DNA from 3 places in the Vibrio tarriae genome. Region 3 is predicted to be linked to each of the others. Evidence: riboswitches for the same ligand, from Rfam matches in the RefSeq annotation. Region 3 holds a riboswitch; each other region holds the start of a gene.

Region 1 (7,454 bases), 830 kb from region 3:
TGATAGCGCGTAAGCTACAAACCTTGATGGATGTTGGGCTTTCTTATGTTCGCCTCGGTCAATCGGCAACTACCCTCTCTGGCGGAGAAGCACAGCGGGTGAAGCTAGCACGCGAGCTTTCCAAACGTGATACTGGAAAAACCTTGTATATTCTGGACGAGCCTACCACAGGGCTACACTTCCACGATATTCAACAACTGCTTACCGTGTTGCATCGCCTACGCGATCACGGCAACACGGTCGTAGTGATCGAACATAACTTAGATGTGATCAAAACAGCCGACTGGATTGTCGACCTAGGCCCAGAAGGTGGCCAAGGTGGTGGCCTTATTATTGCAGAAGGGACACCGGAAGATGTGGCGCAGATCGAAGCTTCACACACCGCACGCTTCCTCAAGCCTTTGTTGAATTAGAAAAAAAGGCTAAAGTATCGAAACCAGCGAACTCTGCGCTGGTTTCGTTTTTTTAAGGTGAGCTGCATGGCAACGTTGCTATTAAGTGGAACCCGGTTAGAGCCTCACGCGCCGAGCATTCCTCTCAATAAACCCTTTCTTTTTTCATTGGCAGTGTTGTATCTGCTGGCCATGCATTTCTTCATGCCCAATCCCGGTGGGGCGGGGTTAGCACTCTCCTTTAATAACACCACTTGGATAGCTCTAAGCATCACACTCGCAGTGGGTCTGTATCAGCTTGCCAACAATCAAGCCCTACGTTACTCAAAGCTCACCATTGGCCTTTGGATCAGTTGTACTTTGCTAACTCTGCCACTGGTGTATGCGAATGCAGATTGGCTCAATGCCACAAGTCGACTGATTGGCTTATGGGCAGGATTCTGCTTGTTTGTGATGTTGCAACAATTTCGGTTTAGCAATAAACATAAACAACGTTTACTGTGGTTTATTCTGCTGGCTACAGTAATCGAAGCCATCATGGGTCTTATCCAATATTTTTGGTTAGATCTGGGAAACCCGTTTGGGTATGACACCCTCGCCAACCGTCCTTATGGTATTTTTCAACAACCGAATGTCATGGCAAGTTTTCTTGCAACCGGATTAGTGCTTTCTGGTTATTTACTGGCAAGACAACCAGAAAAATATGATTCGCCCTTAAGTAAAATTGGCATTCTTTATCTCACGCCACTACTTACCTCCCCTCTTTTGGTGGTGCTTGCCTCACGCACAGGATGGATAGCCAGCTTACTTAGCATTATTCTCGTTGCGCCATATCTTCGTCGATTTGCATCACGCCAACGTTTTAGCCTCTGGGTGTTAGCCATTGTGGTTGGTGTCTGCGCCGGAGTTGCAGCGATGTATAGTCAAGAAACCTCTGGGTTTGTGGCGAATAAAGCAGATCTCGAAAGCCCACGCCGCTACACCTTTCCACAAGCAGTTGACATGATCATCGAAAAACCCTTTACCGGTTATGGATACGGTAAATTTGAAGCGCAATATTTACTTTATACCGCTCGTCAACATCAGTTGAACAACACCTATCCCGCAGGGCTTGCGGCGATGGATCATCCGCATAATGAGATCTTGTACTGGGGGGTTGAGGGCGGTTTGCTGCCCGTGTTGGGAATATTACTTGCCGCTTGCTTCTGCACTTTGCGCATTTATGCCGCCAAACGAGGCACCCGTTTAGCCATGCTGGCGCTGTTCGTTCCTATCACGTTGCATGCTCAATTGGAGTATCCGTTTTACCACTCCGCCATTCACTGGATCACGTTTATTATTTTGATCTACTGGGTCGATCAGCGGGTTGCACGTTATCGTATCGTCCGTTTCAGTGGGCTGAGTAAATCCCTACTACGTATTAATAGCTTGGTATTACCGATTGTCACCATTTTGTATATGGGCACAGCTTTACACACCAATTATGTACTCACTCAATTTGAAAAATCGAAGCCGAGAGATCCCGAATTACTTAAACAAGTCACCAATCCCTTAGTGTGGCAAGATCGATTCGATTGGGACATCTACAGCACCTACCTAGAACTCGGACTGTATGAACAAAAAGCAGAACTGATCCAACCGTATGTGGATTGGTCATTACAGGTGATTCAACACAAGCCACGCCCAGCCTTCTATACCAACCTGATTTTGGCCTACCAAGGCTTGGGAGATACGAGTCGCGCCCAGCAAATTCGTACTGAAGCGGAATTTCTGTTCCCCAATCAGGATTTCAGTACCGTCCAATACCAAGCGCCCGCAAAGGCAACAAGCACCACATCCGGCGCAGAACAAGCCCCCTCAGCGGCAACACCTTAATCTCAGATCGAATCAGGGTGGCCTAAGCCACCCTGATTTCTACTTCACTCCGCTTTGCATTAACGCAGCGACTCTTCGAGCGCTCGCAAACACAGCGCGATATTTTCTGAACGCGCGCCATAGCCCATAACCCCAATGCGCCACGCTTTGCCGGCTAATGCCCCAAGCCCCGCGCCAATTTCCAAATTGTATTCATTGAGTAAATGGCTGCGCACTTTGGCTTCATCAATGCCTTCTGGTACATAAATCGCATTCAACTGCGGTAACCGATAGGGCTCTGCCACCACAAATTGAAAGCCGAGTTGCTCTAACCCTTGTTTGAGCTTCTCATGCATCACACGATGGCGCTGCCACGCGTGCTCTAAACCTTCTTGTTGCAAAAGCAGTAACGCTTCGTGCAGCGCGTACAAACTATTAACCGGAGCGGTATGGTGATAACTACGCTTACCTGCGCCACTCCAATAACCTAATACCAAGCTTTGATCCAAGAACCAGCTTTGAATCGGTGTTTTTCGTGATTGAATCTTCTCAATTGCACGAGGTGAAAACGTCAACGGAGCCAATCCCGGCACACAAGAGAGGCATTTTTGGCTGCCAGAATACACCGCATCCAGGTGCCACTCATCCACCAGCAGGGGAACGCCGCCAAGCGACGTCACCGCATCGACAATCGTCAACAAACCATGCTGCTTCGCTAGAGCACCTAACGCTTGCGCGTCACTTAAGGCTCCGGTTGATGTTTCTGCTTGTACAAAAGCCAGTATTTTCGCATCCGGATGCTCATCTATCGCGGCTTGCACTTTTTCAACGCTGACTGGGCAACCCCATTCATCATCAACCACCACAACTTCGGCCCCACAACGCACAGCGTTATCGCGCATCCGCTCACCAAACACCCCATTGCGGCAAACAATCACTTTATCGCCCGGCTCGACGAGGTTAACAAAACAAGCTTCCATACCCGCACTACCCGGCGCAGAAACGGCAATCGTGAATTCGTTTTCAGTTTGGAAGGCATATTTCAAGAGCTGTTTCAGCTCATCCATCATACCGATAAACAGTGGATCAAGATGACCAAGCGTTGGGCGGCTCAGCGCTTGCAGAACTTGAGGGGAAATAGCCGAAGGCCCAGGGCCCATCAAGATCCGATGAGGGGGAATAAAACTGCGAATTGTCATAACGACTCCTTGTTGTGGCGACCAGAACCACTAGCCTAATGCAATTCAGTAGCAGCAACAATTCGACCTATGTCCAGAGTGTTAATCCTTGTCACACTAATGTCATTTTTATTTGCACTTTTAGAACATTTTGTCGTTGACAAGATTTCGCCAACACCGTTCAATGTGTGAGCTATCTAGCAGAAGAGGAGCACTGCCCAGGCAGATGTTTTGTGGAGCCTCAACTCCAATACAGAACATTCAGGGGGAGTAGTGCCGAGGTGAATCAAAGTTGTGGCTTTGGTTTATCGGTTGAACGGGCTGAATCCCTTCAACTGTCATCAGCTCGAATCTGATGAAGAGCTTCTGAGGGAAATCTTTCTATAGTCACTCCTCTATTTTGCTCTATAAAAAACACTCTCTTCACAACATTGGACGTTGGGTTACCAACAACTCGTTTTTCAGGAAGTCTGGGAGAATTGCCGTGAGCACATTTAACGTCGCCAAATTTGGTGGTACTAGTGTCGCCAACTTTGAAGCCATGAGCCGTTGTTCGGCCATTATCGAAAACAATCCACAAACACGCTTAGTGGTCAGCAGCGCCTGCTCTGGGGTGACCAATTTATTGGTCGAACTCGCCAATGGCGTGGCCTCAGCTGAACGCCGCCAAGCCATTTTGCAACAGTTGGCCGATATCCATTATGTGATTATCGACCAGCTCGCCGATCCGACACGCGTCGAAAAAGAAGTCAAAGCCGTGCTAGATTCTGTGGCCAGTGCTGCAGAAGCGGCGTCATTTCAATCCAGTAAAAAACTGACCGACCATCTCGTCGCCTGTGGTGAGCTCATCTCCACCTACATCCTGGCTCAACTAATGCGTGAGCGTGGTGTCGACGCGGTACGTTTTGATATCCGCGAAGTGCTACGCACTGACGATCATTACGGTCGCGCCGAACCTCAATTGAAAGAAATCGCTCAATTAGCCAAAGAGAAACTGGTACCACTGTGTGAGCAATATGTCGTTGTGACTCAAGGCTTCATCGGCTCTGATGCGCAAGGTAATACCACCACTTTAGGCCGCGGCGGCAGTGATTATTCAGCCGCTTTGATTGCCGAAGCCGTGCAAGCTTGTGGCTTGGAAATTTGGACTGACGTACCGGGGATCTACAGTACCGATCCACGTATCGCGCCAAAAGCAGCGCCGATTCCTGAGATAAGCTTTAGCGAAGCCTCAGAAATGGCCAATTTTGGTGCCAAGATTTTGCATCCATCCACCTTGCTTCCAGCGGTACGCCATGGCATTCCCGTGTTTGTTGGCTCATCAAAAGAACCGGAAAAAGGCGGCACTTGGATCCGTAAACAAGTCGAAAGCGCGCCACTGTATCGCGCACTTGCACTACGCTGTAATCAAACCATGGTGACACTGCGTAGCGCGCAGATGTTCCATGCTTACGGTTTCCTCGCCAAAGTGTTTGAAATTCTCGCCAAGCATAAAATTTCGGTCGATCTCATCACCACATCAGAAATCAGCGTGTCACTGACACTGGATAAAACCGATACTTCAGGCGGTGCACCAGAATTGCCTGAAGCGGTGCGCGCGGAGTTAGAAGAGCTGTGCACGGTCGAAGTTGAATACAACCTGTGTTTGATTGCTCTGATCGGCAACAAGATGAAAGAGAGCCGCGGCTATGCCAAACAAGTATTCAGCGTATTGGAAGATTACAACCTCCGCATGATTTGCTATGGCGCCAGCGCGCATAACCTCTGTTTCTTGCTGCATGAATCTGTCTCTAAGCAAGCGGTGCAGAAGCTGCATAAAGAGCTGTTTGAGCAAGAGTAAAATCAAACTCGCGAGATAAAAACCAGAGGCCACATGATGTGGCCTCTTTTATTGTGGCTGGTGGTCTTACTGATTAAGCATCAAGGTTAGGCGCTAGCCACTTTTCAGCTTCTTCCAAACTCCAACCTTTACGCTCAGCGTAGCTGTGCAGTTGATCTTGTTGGATCTGCGCAACCGCAAAATAGCGAGAATCTGGATGCGAGAAATACCAACCGGATACCGAAGCGCCCGGCCACATCGCATAGCTAGTGGTCAGTGACATACCGATAGTCTCTTCGACATTCAGCATCTGCCACAAAGTCGCTTTCTCGGTATGCTCAGGGCACGCGGGATACCCCGGCGCTGGTCGAATGCCCTGATAACGCTCACGGATCAGTTCATCATTGGAGAGATTTTCATCGCTCGCATAACCCCAAATCTCTTTACGCACTTTTTCATGCAGATATTCCGCAAAGGCTTCCGCCAAACGATCGGCTACCGCTTGGATCATGATCGCATTGTAATCATCACCCTGAGCTTTAAAAGCATCGGCCAACGCTCGCTCACCAATGCCACCAGTTACTGCAAACGCGCCAATCCAATCGCGCTTACCGCTCTCTTTCGGGGCGACGTAATCCGACAAACAGTAGTTGGCCCCTTTCGGTTTCTCAGTCTGCTGACGCAAGTTGTACAGCACATGCGCTACTTGCGTACGTGACTCATCACGGTAAACCTCAATGTCATCGCCCACGCTCGCAGCAGGGAACAGCGCACACATACCACTGGCTTTCAGTAGCCCCTCTCGTTCTACTTTATCAAGCAAAGCATTGGCATCATGGAACAGACGTTGAGCTTCTTCACCGACTTCTTCATGCTCGAATATCGCTGGGTATTTGCCCATCAACGACCAAGTCATAAAGAAAGGCGTCCAGTCGATGTAAGGACGTAGTGTGGCTAACGCAATGTTTTCAAACACATGCACACCCGGTTTCGCAGGAGCGGGCGGCGTGTAATTTGCCCAATCCAGCGCCGCTTTATTAGCACGTGCCTGCTCTAACGTGACTGGGCGCGATTTGGGCGTTTTACGAGCATGCTGATCACGCGTGCGCTCATAATCGAGATCCAAACGTTCGATAAATCCGGGGCGCAGTTCATCAGACAATAATGATGTGCACACCCCTACCGCGCGCGACGCGTTATTCACGTACACCACAGGCGCATGATAATTCTGTTCGATCTTCACCGCAGTATGCGCTTTTGAGGTCGTTGCTCCACCAATCAAGAGTGGCAGCTCAAAGCCTTGTCGCTCCATCTCTTTCGCCACGTGTACCATCTCATCCAAAGACGGCGTGATAAGACCAGAGAGACCGATGATATCGACATTTTGCTCGCGTGCGACTTTGAGGATCTGCTCACAAGGCACCATCACGCCAAGATCAATAATTTCATAATTATTGCACTGCAGTACCACACCAACGATGTTCTTGCCGATGTCGTGCACATCGCCTTTTACGGTCGCCAGCAAAATCTTACCGTTTGAAGTACTACCGCTTTTTAGCGCGTTAATGAAAGGCTCAAGGTACGCCACCGCTTGTTTCATCACACGTGCCGATTTCACCACTTGCGGTAAGAACATTTTTCCTTCACCAAACAAGTCACCGACCACGTTCATGCCATCCATCAACGGCCCTTCAATCACATCCAACGGCTTACTGGCTTGCTGACGCGCCTCTTCAGTATCTTGGACGATAAATTCGGTGATACCTTTGACTAAAGCGTGCTCCAGACGTTTAGCAACAGGCCATGTGCGCCACTCTAATGCAGAGGCATCCTCTTCTTTACCGACACTGTTTTCGCGATACGCTTCCGCAATTTCAAGCAGTCTTTCCGTGCCATCGTTACGTCGATTGAGGATCACATCTTCCACTGCCTCACGCAGTTTCAGCGGAACGTTATCGTAGATTTCAAGCTGCCCTGCGTTGACAATCCCCATGTCCATACCATGTTTAAAGCAGTGATAAAGGAATACAGCATGGATCGCTTCACGCACATAGTTGTTGCCGCGGAAAGAGAAAGAAACGTTCGACACACCGCCGGAAATCATCGCATGCGGCAGCTCACGCTTAATGTCAGCCACCGCATTAATGAAGTCCAGAGCGTAGTTATTGTGCTCATCAATTCCGGTCGCAACGGCAAAGATGTTCGGGTCGA
Region 2 (7,454 bases), on a different replicon from region 3:
TTATACTCAAATTACTAAAATAACGAATAATACACCAAGCACTCATATTAATAGGTGCTAATAAGCCATCTATTATATTTTGAGTAAAATTGAGTAATATTACTGTATTTCCAAGTAATCAGAATATACCCATTTTGATTGTGTCTCATGGGTTACCCTCGTCATCCTTGAGTTTGCGTGTGGCTGTACCCGCGTATCCTTTCAGCAGAAATGCATTATATAACTTCTGCCACCACATACTTACTGAAATATCACTTATGTTTCTAAATGTAAAATACGGTAAATTTAAAAATTCACAGCAGATCACAGTTTTCACCCTCTAAAGACTTTTTATTTATTGGAAAATAATCTTTTACTAAAATAACAATCCATAATATTTATATTATTTAACGACTCTAATTTAAATTGAACTAAATTAGTCTGAATTAATTTACAGAAACCGATGCTAGATATTATTTTTAAATTTATTTCTGAACCTAAATTAAAAACCTCTCCGAAAAATCCCATTAGTGATTAAACAAGCAACTGTTGATCTTACTTCCAAGCTAAAGATGCCATTGGCGATTTTTCATTGACCCGATGAATGTCTCATTCACAATACAAACAGATCTGACCAGATCGCCAATCTGTTTATTCAACCAATAAGAAGACAAACTATGAAAACAAAGCTCTTCACCTTGATTGCTGGTCTAGCCAGCCTAACAGCCTCCGCCGCTACCGAACCGTGGGAAAATCTAGAGATACAACCACTTAGCCGAGCTCAAGTAGAACAAGTACAAGGTCAGCAAACCTATACCTATGTGCGTTGTTGGTATCGTCCTGCAGCCACCCATGATGACCCCTACACAACTTGGGAGTGGGCAAAGAATGCGGATGGTAGCTATTACACTATCGAGGGTTATTGGTGGTCGAGTGTTCGACAAAAAAACATGTTTTACACGACGACCCGGCCAGAGACCCTTTTAGAACGCTGCGAAGAGACGTTAGACATCAACCATGGTTATGCTGATATTACCTATTTCGCTGCCGATCATCGCTTTTCATACAACCACACTATTTGGAGTAATGATCCGCAAGTTCAGCCTAACCGAATCAGCAAAGTGATCGCGTTTGGCGATAGCCTTTCCGATACAGGCAACATTTTCAATGCTTCGCAGTGGCGCTTCCCCAACCCTGACTCATGGTTCCTAGGCCATTTTTCGAATGGATTCGTTTGGACCGAATACCTAGCACAAGGTTTGAATGTACCTCTGTATAACTGGGCCGTTGGTGGCGCAGCAGGGCGTAACCAGTATGTGGCATTAACAGGTGTTTACGAGCAGGTCAGTTCTTATCTCTCTTATATGCGATTGGCTAAAAACTATCAGCCTGAAAATAGCTTGTTTACCTTGGAGTTTGGCCTGAATGACTTTATGAACTACAACCGTTCATTGGCGGATGTCAAAGCCGATTACAGTTCAGCACTGATCCGTCTTATTGATGCGGGAGCAAAAAATCTTGTTCTGATCACCTTGCCGGACGCAACTCGCGCTCCGCAATTTCAATATACCACGCAAGAGCAAATTGATACGGTGCGCAGCAAAATCATCGGTATGAATGCCTTTATCCGCGAGCAAGCTCGCTACTACCAAATGCAAGGTATTCGGGTAGCGTTGTTTGATGCTTATGCACTGTTTGACAGCATCACGACTCAGCCGGAGAAACATGGGTTTGCCCACGCGAGTACGCCTTGCTTAGATATTCGACGAAGCTCTGCCGCCGATTACCTGCTTTCTCACTCGCTTTCTGCAGAGTGTGCTAAGCAAGGCTCAGATCGCTTTGTATTCTGGGAGGTCACTCATCCAACGACGGCAACCCATCACTATATTGCAGAACAGATTTTGGCTACCGAAATGGCACAATTTCCACTCTAGAATCCTGCGGACTCTTAAGGGTAGAGCAAAAACTCTATCCTTAATTCTTCAGTAAAATAAACACCAGCTTAGATGAGAGTGAACATTGCAACACACGGCCACTCATCGCTGATTTAACATCACAAATTGCAACAGTTGGGGCAACAAGCAACCAACACAGAACAACATGCTCTGCCATTGCGCTCGCTTTGTCGCCAGCAAGAGCGGAGACATAAAGAACAGCACCACCAACACTGGTAATAAGCTGATGTTACCAAGCCAGCCTAGCAATAGCGTCAGTATGATTAATCCAATCAATAACCCATAAGGGAGTTTTAATTTAAATCCAAGCAAGCTCATGAAAAGCAGCGGTACAGCAAGTGACATCATGTTTACAACATCTTTATGATATTAATTCTCATTTATCATAGTCTGACTTGAGTTTGGGTTCAAGGTACAATAAAACCAAAATAATCATTAGAAAAAATAATCCAAATCATAGATATTTATCGTGAACAAAACAGCAATAATCGTTTGCTAGATAAGGCTTACAGCAATAACATCTCGCGCCGAGAGCTAAGCTCTCTCAAGTTTTTTCATTAGATGATTTTAATAAGATATTGTTTTTATCTGGAGATAACGATGTCTGCCTCGCTTTCTGTTGCAAAACTGACCTTCTTTATCGCTATTCTGGCCGCTGTCGGCCAAGCGACACAAACTATGTATGTGCCTTCTATTGGTTACATGGCGCAAGAGTTTTTGGTTTCGCCGGCGGCGCTGCAAGCCGTGATGGCGTGCTACCTGATCCCATACGGTTTGTCGCAATTTGTCTACGGCACCCTTTCTGATCGTATTGGTCGCAAACCGATCATTATTGCTGGATTGGCAATCTACATTATCGGTTCTTTGATTGCGCTGTTCGCCCATCAGTATTCATGGTTTTTGGTCGGTAGCTTTGTACAAGGTCTTGGGATTGGCTGTGGTGGCGCGATGTCTCGTACGCTCTCTCGCGACTGTTTCGACGGGGCTGAGCTGCATAAAGTCAACAGCTTAATCAGTATGTGCCTGATTTTCTCACCTCTGGTTGCGCCGGTCTTAGGGGGCTACTTAACCGAAAGTTTTGGCTGGCGTTCAAGCTATTTGTTCTTGTCTCTATTTGCGATTGCCGTGGTGATTACCATGATGACCAGCATGGTGGAAACGCTACCTGCGGCTGCGCGTAAAAAAGAGCCCGTACTGCGCAGTTATCATTATGTGCTGTCAGATCGCCGCTTCCAAGGTTACTTAATCTGTCTTGTCGCAACCTTTGCAGGCTTAGCCGTGTTTGAAGCGGCAGCAGGAGTATTATTAGGCGGTGTATTGGGCCTACCTGCGACTACCGTAAGCTTATTGTTTGTGTTACCCATACCCGGTTATTTGGCGGGCGCTTGGCTCTCTAACGTGATTGCTCGCCACTGGCGTGAAAAAACCGCCATGCGCATCGGTTTGCTCGCCATCCTCACCGGTTCTCTGGTGATTATGTTGCCCGGTTTGCTTGGCCTGACAACCGCATGGTCCTTAATTGGCGGCGCAACGATTTACTTCTTAGGGGCTGGCATTTTATTCCCGGCCGCCACCACTGGTGCACTCTCTCCTTTCCCTTATCACGCAGGGACTGGCGGTGCGATTTTAGGTGGAATGCAAAACTTAGGGGCAGGTCTGGCTACGCTGTTCGCCGCCATGTTCCCAGCATCCGATCAACTACCACTCGGCATTATCATGCTTCTGATGTCGGTACTGGCGTTGTGGGGGCTCAAACGCGTTTACACCAAACAACCACCTTCAGATGAGATGCCTATTGCGATCTGATGAGAGAAAATTCTGACCCTTTAGCGAATATACCGGACGAGATCAATTTCACTGCAGAAATGGGGAAATTAAATCTTGTCGTCACCTGAAAAGGCAGTAATATACGTTGCGTGTCACAGTTTTTGAGCAAAGCTCTCCAACTGGCACAAGTTCCTTTAAGTAGAGGCGCGCTGTTCATGAGTCGCCAGTCGTAGGTTGACCCCGATGATGACTGGTTAAAGGGTACAGCGCCGAAGTGATCGTTGCGTCATCAACGTTCGCTGGGCCAGCATTGAACAAATGCCGGACTGCCATAGTGTGTTGTCTATGGAGCGCTACCTTGAAGGATAAGAAGTGTTATTTCGCTGAAATGTGTTTTTTATCCTGCTGGTAGATCTCCACCTGAAAAGGTGATGTGAGATCCATGAATTTAGCCCCTTATTCTGACTCGATTTACTCGGTCATCCCACCGCTACTCGCAGTGCTGCTCGCGATTACCACACGCCGAGTATTACTCTCTTTAGGCGCTGGCATTGCCGCTGGCGCTGTCATGCTTAACCATTTTTCACCTCTAAGCACACTACAGTACTTGTTTGGAAAGATCAGCGGCTTATTCTGGGCGGAAGGTGCAGCCAACAGCGATAACATCAATATGCTGCTGTTTATGCTGCTGCTGGGTGGTTTGATAAGCTTAATGACCGCCTCAGGCGCAACGCGTGCTTTCGCGGTGTGGGCAGAGCGCAAATGTAAAGATCGCCGCAGTGCAAAAGCTCTGACAGGGTTAATGGTATTTGCCTTTTTCATCGATGACTTTTTCCATAGCCTGTCTGTAGGCGCAATTTGCCGCCCGGTGACGGATCGCTTCCAAATCTCGCGCGCGAAACTCGCCTATTTGCTCGACTCTACAGCAGCCCCCGTGTGTGTGATTACGCCGATTTCCTCTTGGGGCGCTTACATTATCGCTCTCATTGGCGGCATTTTAGCAGCACACGAAATGACGGAAATCAGTGCGATTTCAGCATTTGTACAGATGATCCCGATGAACCTGTACGCAGTGTTTACCCTGCTTATGGTGCTCGCGGTGATTTTCCTGCCGATGGATATTGGCCCCATGCGCCAACACGAAGCGTGGGCTCGTGAAGGTAAATTGTGGGACGAAAGCAAAGGCCGCCCTGCGGGCTTAGATATGGAAGGCGGAGAAACCGCTCGCGGCACCATGATCGATATGGTGTTGCCCATCGCAGCACTGACCATCACCACCTTGATTTTCATGATCCAAACCGGTAACGCCGTCTTAGCCGCTAACGGTGAGGCTTTCTCTTTGATTGGCGCACTCGAAAATACCAATGTGGCGCAATCACTGGTTTATGCGGCGTTGTGTAGCTTGGCCGTCTCGATTGTCCTGTCACTGCGCTTAAAACTTTCGGTGCAAACATGGATCTCCACCGCACCAAAAGGTGTTATGGCGATGATGCCAGCGATCATCATTCTGCTATTTGCTTGGACGATAGGTGGTGTGGTGCGTGATCTGCAAACCGGCATTTATCTCGCGTCCCTGACTCAAGGCAATTTGCCAGTTGAACTGCTACCCGCGTTGGTGTTTGTTCTGTCTTGTTTAATGGCATTCGCTACTGGCACCAGTTGGGGCACCTTCGGCATTATGCTGCCACTCGCGGGTGATATTGCTGCTGCATCAGACATCAGCCTGATGCTACCAACCCTCTCTGCCGTATTAGCAGGCGCTGTGTTTGGCGATCACGCCTCACCAATTTCCAGCACCAGTATCTTGTCCGCCACTGGCGCGGGTAGTCATCATATTGACCATGTGGTGACTCAACTTCCTTACGCCATCAGCGCAGCAATGGGGGCATTACTAGGTTATTTGGCAATGGGCTTATTGCACTCTGTTTGGGCAGGTTTGGCAGCCAGCAGCGTATGGTTTGTACTGTTTTGCGCCTTTAATCTACGCCAAAAACGTTGGCAGCAAGAGCCAGTTGAAGCTTAAATTCTCTTTCACACCGCCCTTTATGGGCGGTGTTGTTTTCTATAACTCACCTTGGATTCATAGGCTAAGTACAGCGCTTATTCATCGATAGGTGTCCAATCTTTCGGCGGCGTTAAACCCCAGCGTGCAAACTCATCTGGCTGATAAAGGCCTCGCCCTTGACGGTTGATCTGGATCGGAATGTATTTGGCGGGTTCTTGTTTATCCAAAATACGCGTCGCCAGTTCCGCGGCCATTTTTCCTTGTTCTAATCCAAATAACACCACCCCACCCGCTGCTTTACCTTTGCCGATGGAGAAATCCCAAAAGCCAAACAACGGCAGTTGAGAATGTTGATTCGTCCAACTCAAAATGTTTTCTGGTGGAACATGTAGCCCATCAGTATTGACAAGAGTTTGATACAAACCAACCACAATAGCTCCAAAGCTTTCTTGATTGGCATACTCAACAGCATGCCTCCACTCTTGCTCACTCTTAATAGAGCGGATGTCCGCCTCTATCCCCAAGTTCTCCTTAATCAGCTTGTATTGATCTTGCATATAATCCAAGGCAATTTTTGAGGTATTACCTGAGTCAAACAACACCAAAACACGCCGTTTATCTTTCGGTAACAAACGGCCGATTTCAGCCATATTTTTGACAAATAAGGGTTGCTCTAAAATGCCCGTTACTTGCGCAATCCCCGAATATTCATCCAGCAACTCTCTAGGATTTGAGTTAATCCCTAGAAAAACAATCGAGATGGGCTCGTTATACAGTTTGGGCAGCAGATAATAGAGCGCGTTGTCATCACCCAAGACCACCAAGTCAGGTTTCAATCGCTGATAAGCTTGAAATGCACGATCGGCAGCCGCGCTGTATTCTCGAGCGGGAATCCGTTTCGTATCCATTTCAAAAAAGTGTAATTGATGTTGGGCGTTAATCCCCTCTTTCAATCCTTTTGTGTAGGCCGCATCCCAAGCATAACCTGAGTGATAACTTTGAATCACCAAAACATTGGCCGACCATGTTTGACCACTCAACAGCCACACTAAAACTATCCACCAACGCATAAGGCTTCCTCCTGATTTCTAGCAAGTTTAGTTGATCTTCATTCTTCTATACCTAAACCGCTTGGCGCTGCTTGTAGGAAGAAGGTAAGTACTCCATCTATAATGAAATGAATCGCTTCTAACACAATAGTTAATAATGAAAAAACGTGACGCAGAAGAAATAGACAGCAACCCGATGTTCAGCCGTATTGGCCGACGCATCATTCTTATCATGGTGATCCTCAGTGGTGCAGTGACTTTAGCAATGACGATTACCCAAACCTTCATCGACTACAACCGAGAGTTCAACAACGTCCAAGCTAGGCATGATGAAATTCAAACCATTCATGCAGAGCTTCTCGCCAGCTCATTGTGGAACTATGACTTAGTGGTGCTCACCCAAAGGCTGGAAGGCTTAGTCAACTTACCGAATGTCGATTATATGAAGATCACCTCTGGTGACTACCATTTTTCAGCCGGAGAACCCGTAAAAAGCATGGCATTGAATAGTGAGATTCCACTGGAATACACCAACCCTGATACTCAGATAACTGAAAAGATCGGCACTTTATATGTTGAATCTGATGCTCAAGGTATCTACAACTATTTGATTCGCCAGTTTCTGCTCACCTTAGCCGTCAATGCACTGAAAACCGCCATTGTGTGTTATTTAATCTTGCTGATTTTCCACGCCAGTGT
Region 3 (7,454 bases):
ACCTTGCAGATACTCTTTGACCAAGCCTAGTTTCGGTTTGCGGCACGAGCAGTTATCACGCTCAAAGTGCGGGCAAATCAGCACATCATCAAACTTCACGCCTTGCGATTCAAAAATGTCCATCATCATGTTATGCGGCGCATCGAAATCCGCTTGCGGGTAGCTTGAAGTGCCTAAACCATCCTGATTGGTCACCATCACTAAGCGATAGCCCGCCTCTTGTAGCTTGAGCAGGCTTGGGATCACATAAGGCTCAAGTTTGAGTTTGTCCAAACGGTCGACTTGAAAATCCACTGGCGGCTCAACAATTAAGGTGCCGTCGCGGTCGATAAAAAGAAGTTTTTGTTGTTTGCTCACAAGAATGTCCTTTTCATCAGCAGCCCGCGCTGCGAGCTGCTGTAAACAAAATTACTGGTAGTAGTTGCGAATAAACGCGACGGTTTTTTCACACTCTTCACGATTGCCAACACTAATACGCACACAGTTTTCAATCGGTGAATTGCGCAAAATAATGCCGTGCTCCCACGCCGCTTTAAATAGCGCATTACCATCAGGGAATTTCACTAAGAGATAGTTACCCCAGCCCTCAAAAACATGCACACCCGGAACCATAGAAAGCCCCACTTGCAGGTAAGCTCGATTCGCGCCGAGATCCAACACTTGGTATTTGGCGCGCGCGAGACCACCAGGTGATAAGGCTTGCACCGCGATTTCAGCAACAGGAATCGGCACCGGATAAGGCGCAATCACTTTGAGCAACACATTGATGAGTTCAGCATTGGCAAGCGTGAAGCCACAGCGTAGTCCCGCCAAAGCAAAGGCTTTAGAGAGTGTGCGTAGAATCGCCAAGTTCGGATATTGGGCGAGCAAATCGACAGTCGACGCTTCTGGGCAGAAATCGATGTAGGCTTCATCCATCACCACAATCGCGCGATCTTGGGTCATCTCCAGCAGTTTGATGATGTCAGCTCGTTTGACCAAGTTGCCAGTCGGGTTATTCGGGCTACACACAAATACCAATTTAACGCGATCCAGATTGGCTTCAATGCTCGGTAAATCGAGTTGCCAATCGGCAGTCAACGGCACTTTTTTACGCTCAACACCAAAGGTTTCTGCACTGATCGCATACATACCATAAGTGGGAGGGCAAAAAAGAATCGCGTCCTGATTGGGTTCGCAAAACGCACGGATCAAAAGCTCAATCCCTTCATCCGCGCCGCGCGAAGTCAGCACTTGCTCCGGCTGTACTCCGGCATAATTAGCGTAAGCTTGGATCATCGCCTTAGGTTGGCAATCACTGTAACGATTAAGGCGCGCAAAATCGGTTTTGTATTCGTTATTAAAAGGCGATTCGTTAGCATTGAGCCAAACATCACCACTACCACCAATACGACGCGCAGAAAGGTATGGGGTTAACGCCTGAATTTGTTGACGAGCCAGTTTTTCCATAATTTATTGAGCCTTCTGTAATTTTTCTACTCGAATCGTAACCGCACGTTTGTGCGCGTCTAAGCCTTCCGCTTCCGCCATCGTGACTACGGTGGGCGCGAGCAATTGCAAACCATCAGCGGTCAGCTCTTGCACTGTCATGCGTTTGCTGAAATCGGCCAAACCTAAGCTGGAATAGGTGCGGGTGTATCCGTAAGTGGGTAGCACATGGTTAGTACCTGAAGCGTAATCACCTACCGATTCTGGCGACCAATCGCCAAGGAAAATGGAGCCTGCGTTATCGAGCAGTGGAACTAACTCACGCGGGTTGCGCGTCTGCACAATCAAGTGCTCAGGTCCGTAGTAGTTAGAAATTGACACTGCTTGGGTGAGTGATTCAGCAATAATGATCAGACTGGAAGCCAAGGCTTTTTCAGCAATACTGGCGCGCAAAAGCACTTTAAGCTGCTTTTGCACTGCATCCGTTACCTGATCGGCTAACACCGGAGATGGCGTCACCAACACCACCTGAGAATCTGGGCCGTGCTCTGCCTGACTGAGGAGATCAGCGGCAATAAAATCGGCATCCGCCGTTTCATCAGCAATCACCAATACTTCTGAAGGTCCTGCAGGCATATCAATCGCAGCGCCGCGGAAATCGTTACTCACTTGGCGTTTTGCTTCTGTCACATAGGCGTTACCGGGGCCAAAGATTTTGTCGACTTTAGTCACCGTTTCCGTGCCATAAGCCATTGCGGCGATTGCCTGACCGCCGCCTAGGTTGTACACCTCATCAATGTTACACAGCTTAGCGACGTAGAGAATTTCATCAGCAATCGGCGGTGGTGAGCAGAGCACCACTTTACGGCAACCGGCGATTTGCGCAGGCACACCGAGCATTAGTACGGTTGATGGTAGCGGTGCGCTGCCACCCGGAATATACAGACCCACTTTATTGATCGGGCGAGTCACTTGCTCACACACCACTCCGGGCATGGTTTCCACTTTGATTGGCTGCGCTTTTTGCGCCTTGTGGAATTTGCTGATGTTGTTGTATGCCTGCTCCAACGCCTGTTTCATTGTTTCCGACAAACGCGAGGCGGCGGCATCCATCTCTTCACGAGAAACACGCAGTGAAGCAGGTTTTACGCGATCAAATTTTTCAGTTAATTCAAACAGTGCGGCATCACCCTCACTGCGCACTTTCGCAATCACCTGCGCAACTGCGGCAGTGATGTTTGCTCCTTCGGTAATCGCAGGACGTTCTAAAATCGATTCTTGCTGAGCTTCACTCAACGATTGCCAAACAACGGTTCTCATCGCCTTACTCCATCATTTTTTCAATCGGTAACACCAGAATTGAGCTGGCTCCGAGGGCTTTCAGTTGTTCCATGGTTTCCCAGAATAGATTTTCCGAACTCACCATGTGTACCGCGACTTTGGATTTGTCGGCAGACAAAGGCAGTACGGTTGGGTCTTCCGCTCCGGGCAACAAGGTTTTGATTTGCGCCAGCTTCTCAACCGGAGCGTGCAGCATGATGTATTTCGATTCTTTGGCTTGTTGTACGCCGTGCATACGCGTGAGGAGTTTATCGATCAGTGCGGCTTTATCGGCAGCAAAAGCACCTGGGCGCTGAATAAGCGTCGCTTTGGATTCAAAAATCACTTCCACTTCTTTAAGACCGTTGGCTTCCAAAGTCGCGCCAGTGGAGACCAGATCCGCAATCGCATCCGCTAACCCTGCACGCGGTGCAACTTCAACCGAACCCGTTAACATGCAGGTGCTGAAATCCACACCTTGGCGATCCATGTAAGCTTTGAGCAGTTGTGGGTAAGTGGTGGCAATACGCTTACCATTCAGATCTTGAGGTCCACGATACTCAGCATCTTTTTCAATCGCGATCGACAAACGGCAACCACCAAAATCCATACGGCGTAGAGTGATAAATTCGTTCCGTTGGTTGAGTGCGAGGCGATCTAAACGTGTTTCTTCAAGCACGTTTTCACCAACAAAACCCAAATCCACCACCCCATCCATGATCAGCCCTGGAATATCATCGTCACGCACCAACAACAGATCAATCGGCATATTCAGTGAATGAACTACCAAGCGCTCGCCCATGATGTTGAATTTCACACCGCATTTTTTCAGCAGTTCTTGGCACTCTTGGCTGAGGCGGCCTTTTTTCTGTATCGCGATTCTTAGTCGTTGTGTTTGCATGTCATTCTTCCTTTGCAATTTGTTGAATTTAATAATTTTTCCAAAGCTTAAAACGAAAAACCCTCGGGAGGTTTGGTCTCCCGAGGGTTAGAATCTTTTTATGGCTCTGATTTCAACTCCGGGAGATTCCTGTCCCCCGGGTATGCGTACATCTCCCGAAAGACACCTTAGGGATGATGATGGTGATGAATGTTCATTACGAAATTACGCATACTTAGTGGTTTCTGTCTGTTTGAGAACTGCCTTCACACTAACTAAGCTAAGTTTTTTTTTCAACCACAAATTGACACTTTTCTGGTTATTTTTTTATGACGGCTTTAAGAAACCATACCACCACTCAAAGCTGCAATTTAGGGTAGCGATAAAAAAAGAGGCCGACTGGCCTCTTATCTCTATAGCGATGCGAATTACGCAGACACTTGTTTGCTCACTTTGGCTTTTGACAGAGCTGCAAAAATTAAGCAAACCACCACAAAGCTCACGGATGCGGCTGCTAAAGCCAGCCCGAGTGAAGCAAAAATTCCCAGCACCACATAACCAATCGCTGACACTAACGCAACCGCCAACGCGTAAGGCAGTTGAGTCGCAACGTGGTCAATATGATGACAACGTGCTCCCGTCGAAGAGAGAATCGTGGTATCAGAAATTGGCGAGCAGTGATCACCAAATACGGAACCGGCAAGCACCGCACCGAGCATCGGCAGCATAAGTGCGATATCGGTAGCGCCCGCCATATCACCTGCAATCGGCAGCATAATGCCAAAAGTGCCCCATGATGTGCCGGTAGAGAAAGCCATCGCGCCTGACAAGATGAACAGAATGACCGGAAGCCAATGTGGATCAATATTCCCTTGCACTAACGATGAAAGGTAAGCACCCGTCTTCATGTCACCAATCACAGAACCAATTGTCCATGCAAAAATCAGGATCAGAATCGCACCAAACATGGATTTCGCGCCAATCCACAAGGTTTTTACGATTTCAGTCGCCGGCAATTTTTGGCGAAGAACGGTCACAAATGCGATAGCTAGGCCGACTAATCCGCCATACACCAATGAGGTACCGACATTGGTATTTTCAAACGCCCCAAAAATATCAAATGACTTTCCACTTTCTGCTAATGCAGTTGTGCCAGTCCAAATCATCGCGCCAATCGTCGCAACGACTAAAAATACAATCGGCAGCACGAGATCGAGTACTGTACCGCGTTCACTTTCACGAATATCAAGCTCTTCATTGAGCTCGTGAGCCTCTTGTGCGTCTGTACTTGGATCTTCATCAAAACCACGCCCTTGAGAAGCGGCAATTTCATGCTTGCGCATCTGGCCGATATCCATTTGGAACCACACCACCGCAAATACCATCAGCAACGCAAAGATCGCATAGAAGTTCATCGGCACTAAACGCAGATAAGCGCCTAATGCGGAATACTCCTCAATACCGTGCGAAACTAAAATGCCACCGATGATGGTCATGATATACGCGCCCCAACTTGAGGCGGGCATCACCACACACATAGGCGCAGCAGTGGAATCCAGAATGTAAGCCAGTTTGGCACGCGAAACGTAAAAACGATCGGTCACTGGGCGAGAAATTGAACCGACAGCGAGGCTGTTAAAATAGTCGTCAACAAAAATGAATACGCCTAAAAATGCCGCCAGTAATTTAGAGCCACGTTTACTTTTCACCCGGACTTGTGCCCACTGAGCAAAAGCGCGAGTGCCGCCCGACAACGTCAGTAGCGCAGTCATCATACCCAGTAACAGTAAAAAGCCGACAATACTCATATTCCAAGCATTGATCGCGCCCTCTTTGACAAACACGCTACCGACTTGTGTTGCGATATATTGCAACGACTGACCAATAGAATAATCAGCCAGCAGTAAAGCACCTAAAAATATCCCCACGCCAAGAGAAAGGAGTACACGGCGAGTCACAATAGCCAAGCTCAATGCCACCAGAGGTGGTAAAACAGAGAATGGCGAAGAAGCAAAATCGATTAAATTCATGATCTTCCAAAACCAGTAAAAAATGGTTAGAGATCTACTGCAGACAAATCAAGCGACATCATGTCAGCTTAATTTATGTTGAACTAAGCGAAAGGGAAGCGAACACTTCACCCAACCCTACAGTAGCGCTCCATAGTTTAACAACAATATAGACTATGGCAGTGTTACACCTATTGAATGTAACCCCAGCCAACTGCGTTGATGGGCAAGTTGACTTCGGCGACAACGCCTTTTTCCATAATTCATTGGCATCACCCGAATTGTGGATACTCTTCGTAACCGCTCCTCTACGGCGAAAACTTCATCCTAATCAGCCAATTCATTTAGCTCATTTAGTCTGCTTTTCGCATTAGGTGAGATACATTTTACTTAACAAAAATATCAATGCAACTAGCTTTCTGTACGAAAAACAAGTGCCGCCGCTCACAAATCAATCATTTCATTGATACTTATTTCATAAAAAACACCACAATACTTGATATATAGAACTAATATTATTTATCTGTATGATAAGTTTCCTGCAGATGCTTTTATATGCTTCAGCAGTATTCTAAAAAGTAAATCCATTAAATAAATATCATTTTATATTTTTACTTTCTTACTATTTTGACTTAATATTTGCAGCGAAAACTTGTCAGTATAATAAGCTAGGTTTAGTATTAACTCGTTATCCAAATTGTGAACAGGAAATGGTAATGTCGGAAATCACTAAGACTTTATTAAATATTCGTAGCCTACGTGCTTATGCACGCGAACTGACTATTGAGCAACTTGAAGAAGCGTTAGATAAATTAACTACCGTCGTTCAAGAGCGTAAAGAAGCAGAAGCAGAAGAAATTGCTGCTCGTGCAGAGCAAGAAGCGAAATTAGCCGCAATTGCTGAACAAATTGCTAAAGATGGTATCGACCTCGAAGCGCTTATTTCTGCGCTATCAGGCGAAACTAAAACTAAAGCAAAAGGCAAACGTGCACCTCGCCCTGCAAAATACAAGTATATCGACACCAACGGTGAAGAAAAAACTTGGACAGGCCAAGGCCGTACTCCTTCAGTGATCCAAAAAGCACTGGATGAAGGTAAATCTCTGGAAGAATTCGCTCTGTAATTCTGCTAGAAATCCCAAAATAAAAAAGGCTCCCTAAGGAGCCTTTTTTATTATCTTTCCCAATAAGCCTCTTCAAGGCTATCTTCTCGCTCAGGAAGACCACGTGAAAGACGTGGAGAATGTTGGGCCAACACCTCATAACTCGCGCGGTTTGAATATTTACACACTTGAGAAAAAGATGAATAGGTTAAAAACTCATGTTGATGCTTACTTGAGTTAGGTACATTTTCTTTGTGGTATTTATTGGCTGCCATATCGTGTAACAAGGCCGATAATGCTGCATCACCCGCACCATTGGTATTTTTGATCTTCTCTGGTCCGCCCATATACGGTGAAATATGTGAATAAACACGAATAGGATTTATACAACTCTCTTTACGCGCAGGACGGCTAAATTCATAACGGTTAAATTCTGGGACCGATCCCGGTAATAACGGTAATGTGGTTTCACGTTTAGCGGAATCTTCGGTGTAACCCGCCATAAATAAACCCACTGGGCCTGCGGTACAAAGTACTAAATCAACCCAATCTAACGCTTTATCTGAGGCTGCCAGCGGATCGCTTTCTCCTGTTAAAGCTAATGCTTCATCTTCATTCATTGCCACCACAGTGACATGATCACGTAAAAATTCTTGCCAGAATTTCGGATCATCTTGAATAACAAATTTAGTACCTAGGGTTAATACCACAGGC

What was found. Region 3 has a riboswitch for lysine ahead of CEQ48_RS13105 (Na+/H+ antiporter NhaC family protein). Riboswitches for the same ligand answer to the same signal wherever they lie in the genome.
Region 1: another riboswitch for lysine. It lies ahead of lysC (lysine-sensitive aspartokinase 3); the one in region 3 lies ahead of CEQ48_RS13105 (Na+/H+ antiporter NhaC family protein).
Region 2: another riboswitch for lysine. It lies ahead of CEQ48_RS04085 (Na+/H+ antiporter NhaC family protein); the one in region 3 lies ahead of CEQ48_RS13105 (Na+/H+ antiporter NhaC family protein).

The regions. Positions count from the first base shown of each region.
Region 1 covers NZ_CP022353.1:2,460,139-2,467,592, forward strand. The annotation lists gene uvrA (excinuclease ABC subunit UvrA) at 1-413, shown strand, start outside; gene CEQ48_RS16985 (PglL family O-oligosaccharyltransferase) at 480-2,267, shown strand; gene CEQ48_RS16990 (pyridoxal-phosphate-dependent aminotransferase family protein) at 2,327-3,445, opposite strand; lysine riboswitch at 3,621-3,798, shown strand; gene lysC (lysine-sensitive aspartokinase 3) at 3,909-5,264, shown strand; gene metH (methionine synthase) at 5,338-7,454, opposite strand, start outside.
Region 2 covers NZ_CP022352.1:792,669-800,122, reverse strand. The annotation lists gene CEQ48_RS04100 (SGNH/GDSL hydrolase family protein) at 657-1,913, shown strand; gene CEQ48_RS04095 (hypothetical protein) at 2,016-2,282, opposite strand; gene emrD (multidrug efflux MFS transporter EmrD) at 2,535-3,740, shown strand; lysine riboswitch at 3,893-4,065, shown strand; gene CEQ48_RS04085 (Na+/H+ antiporter NhaC family protein) at 4,144-5,724, shown strand; gene CEQ48_RS04080 (ABC transporter substrate-binding protein) at 5,802-6,776, opposite strand; gene CEQ48_RS04075 (ATP-binding protein) at 6,913-7,454, shown strand, end outside.
Region 3 covers NZ_CP022353.1:1,631,161-1,638,614, forward strand. The annotation lists gene hisB (bifunctional histidinol-phosphatase/imidazoleglycerol-phosphate dehydratase HisB) at 1-357, opposite strand, end outside; gene hisC (histidinol-phosphate transaminase) at 409-1,449, opposite strand; gene hisD (histidinol dehydrogenase) at 1,453-2,748, opposite strand; gene hisG (ATP phosphoribosyltransferase) at 2,753-3,649, opposite strand; His leader region at 3,705-3,838, opposite strand; gene CEQ48_RS13105 (Na+/H+ antiporter NhaC family protein) at 4,057-5,658, opposite strand; lysine riboswitch at 5,774-5,956, opposite strand; gene CEQ48_RS13110 (H-NS family histone-like protein) at 6,354-6,761, shown strand; gene CEQ48_RS13115 (inosine/guanosine kinase) at 6,812-7,454, opposite strand, start outside.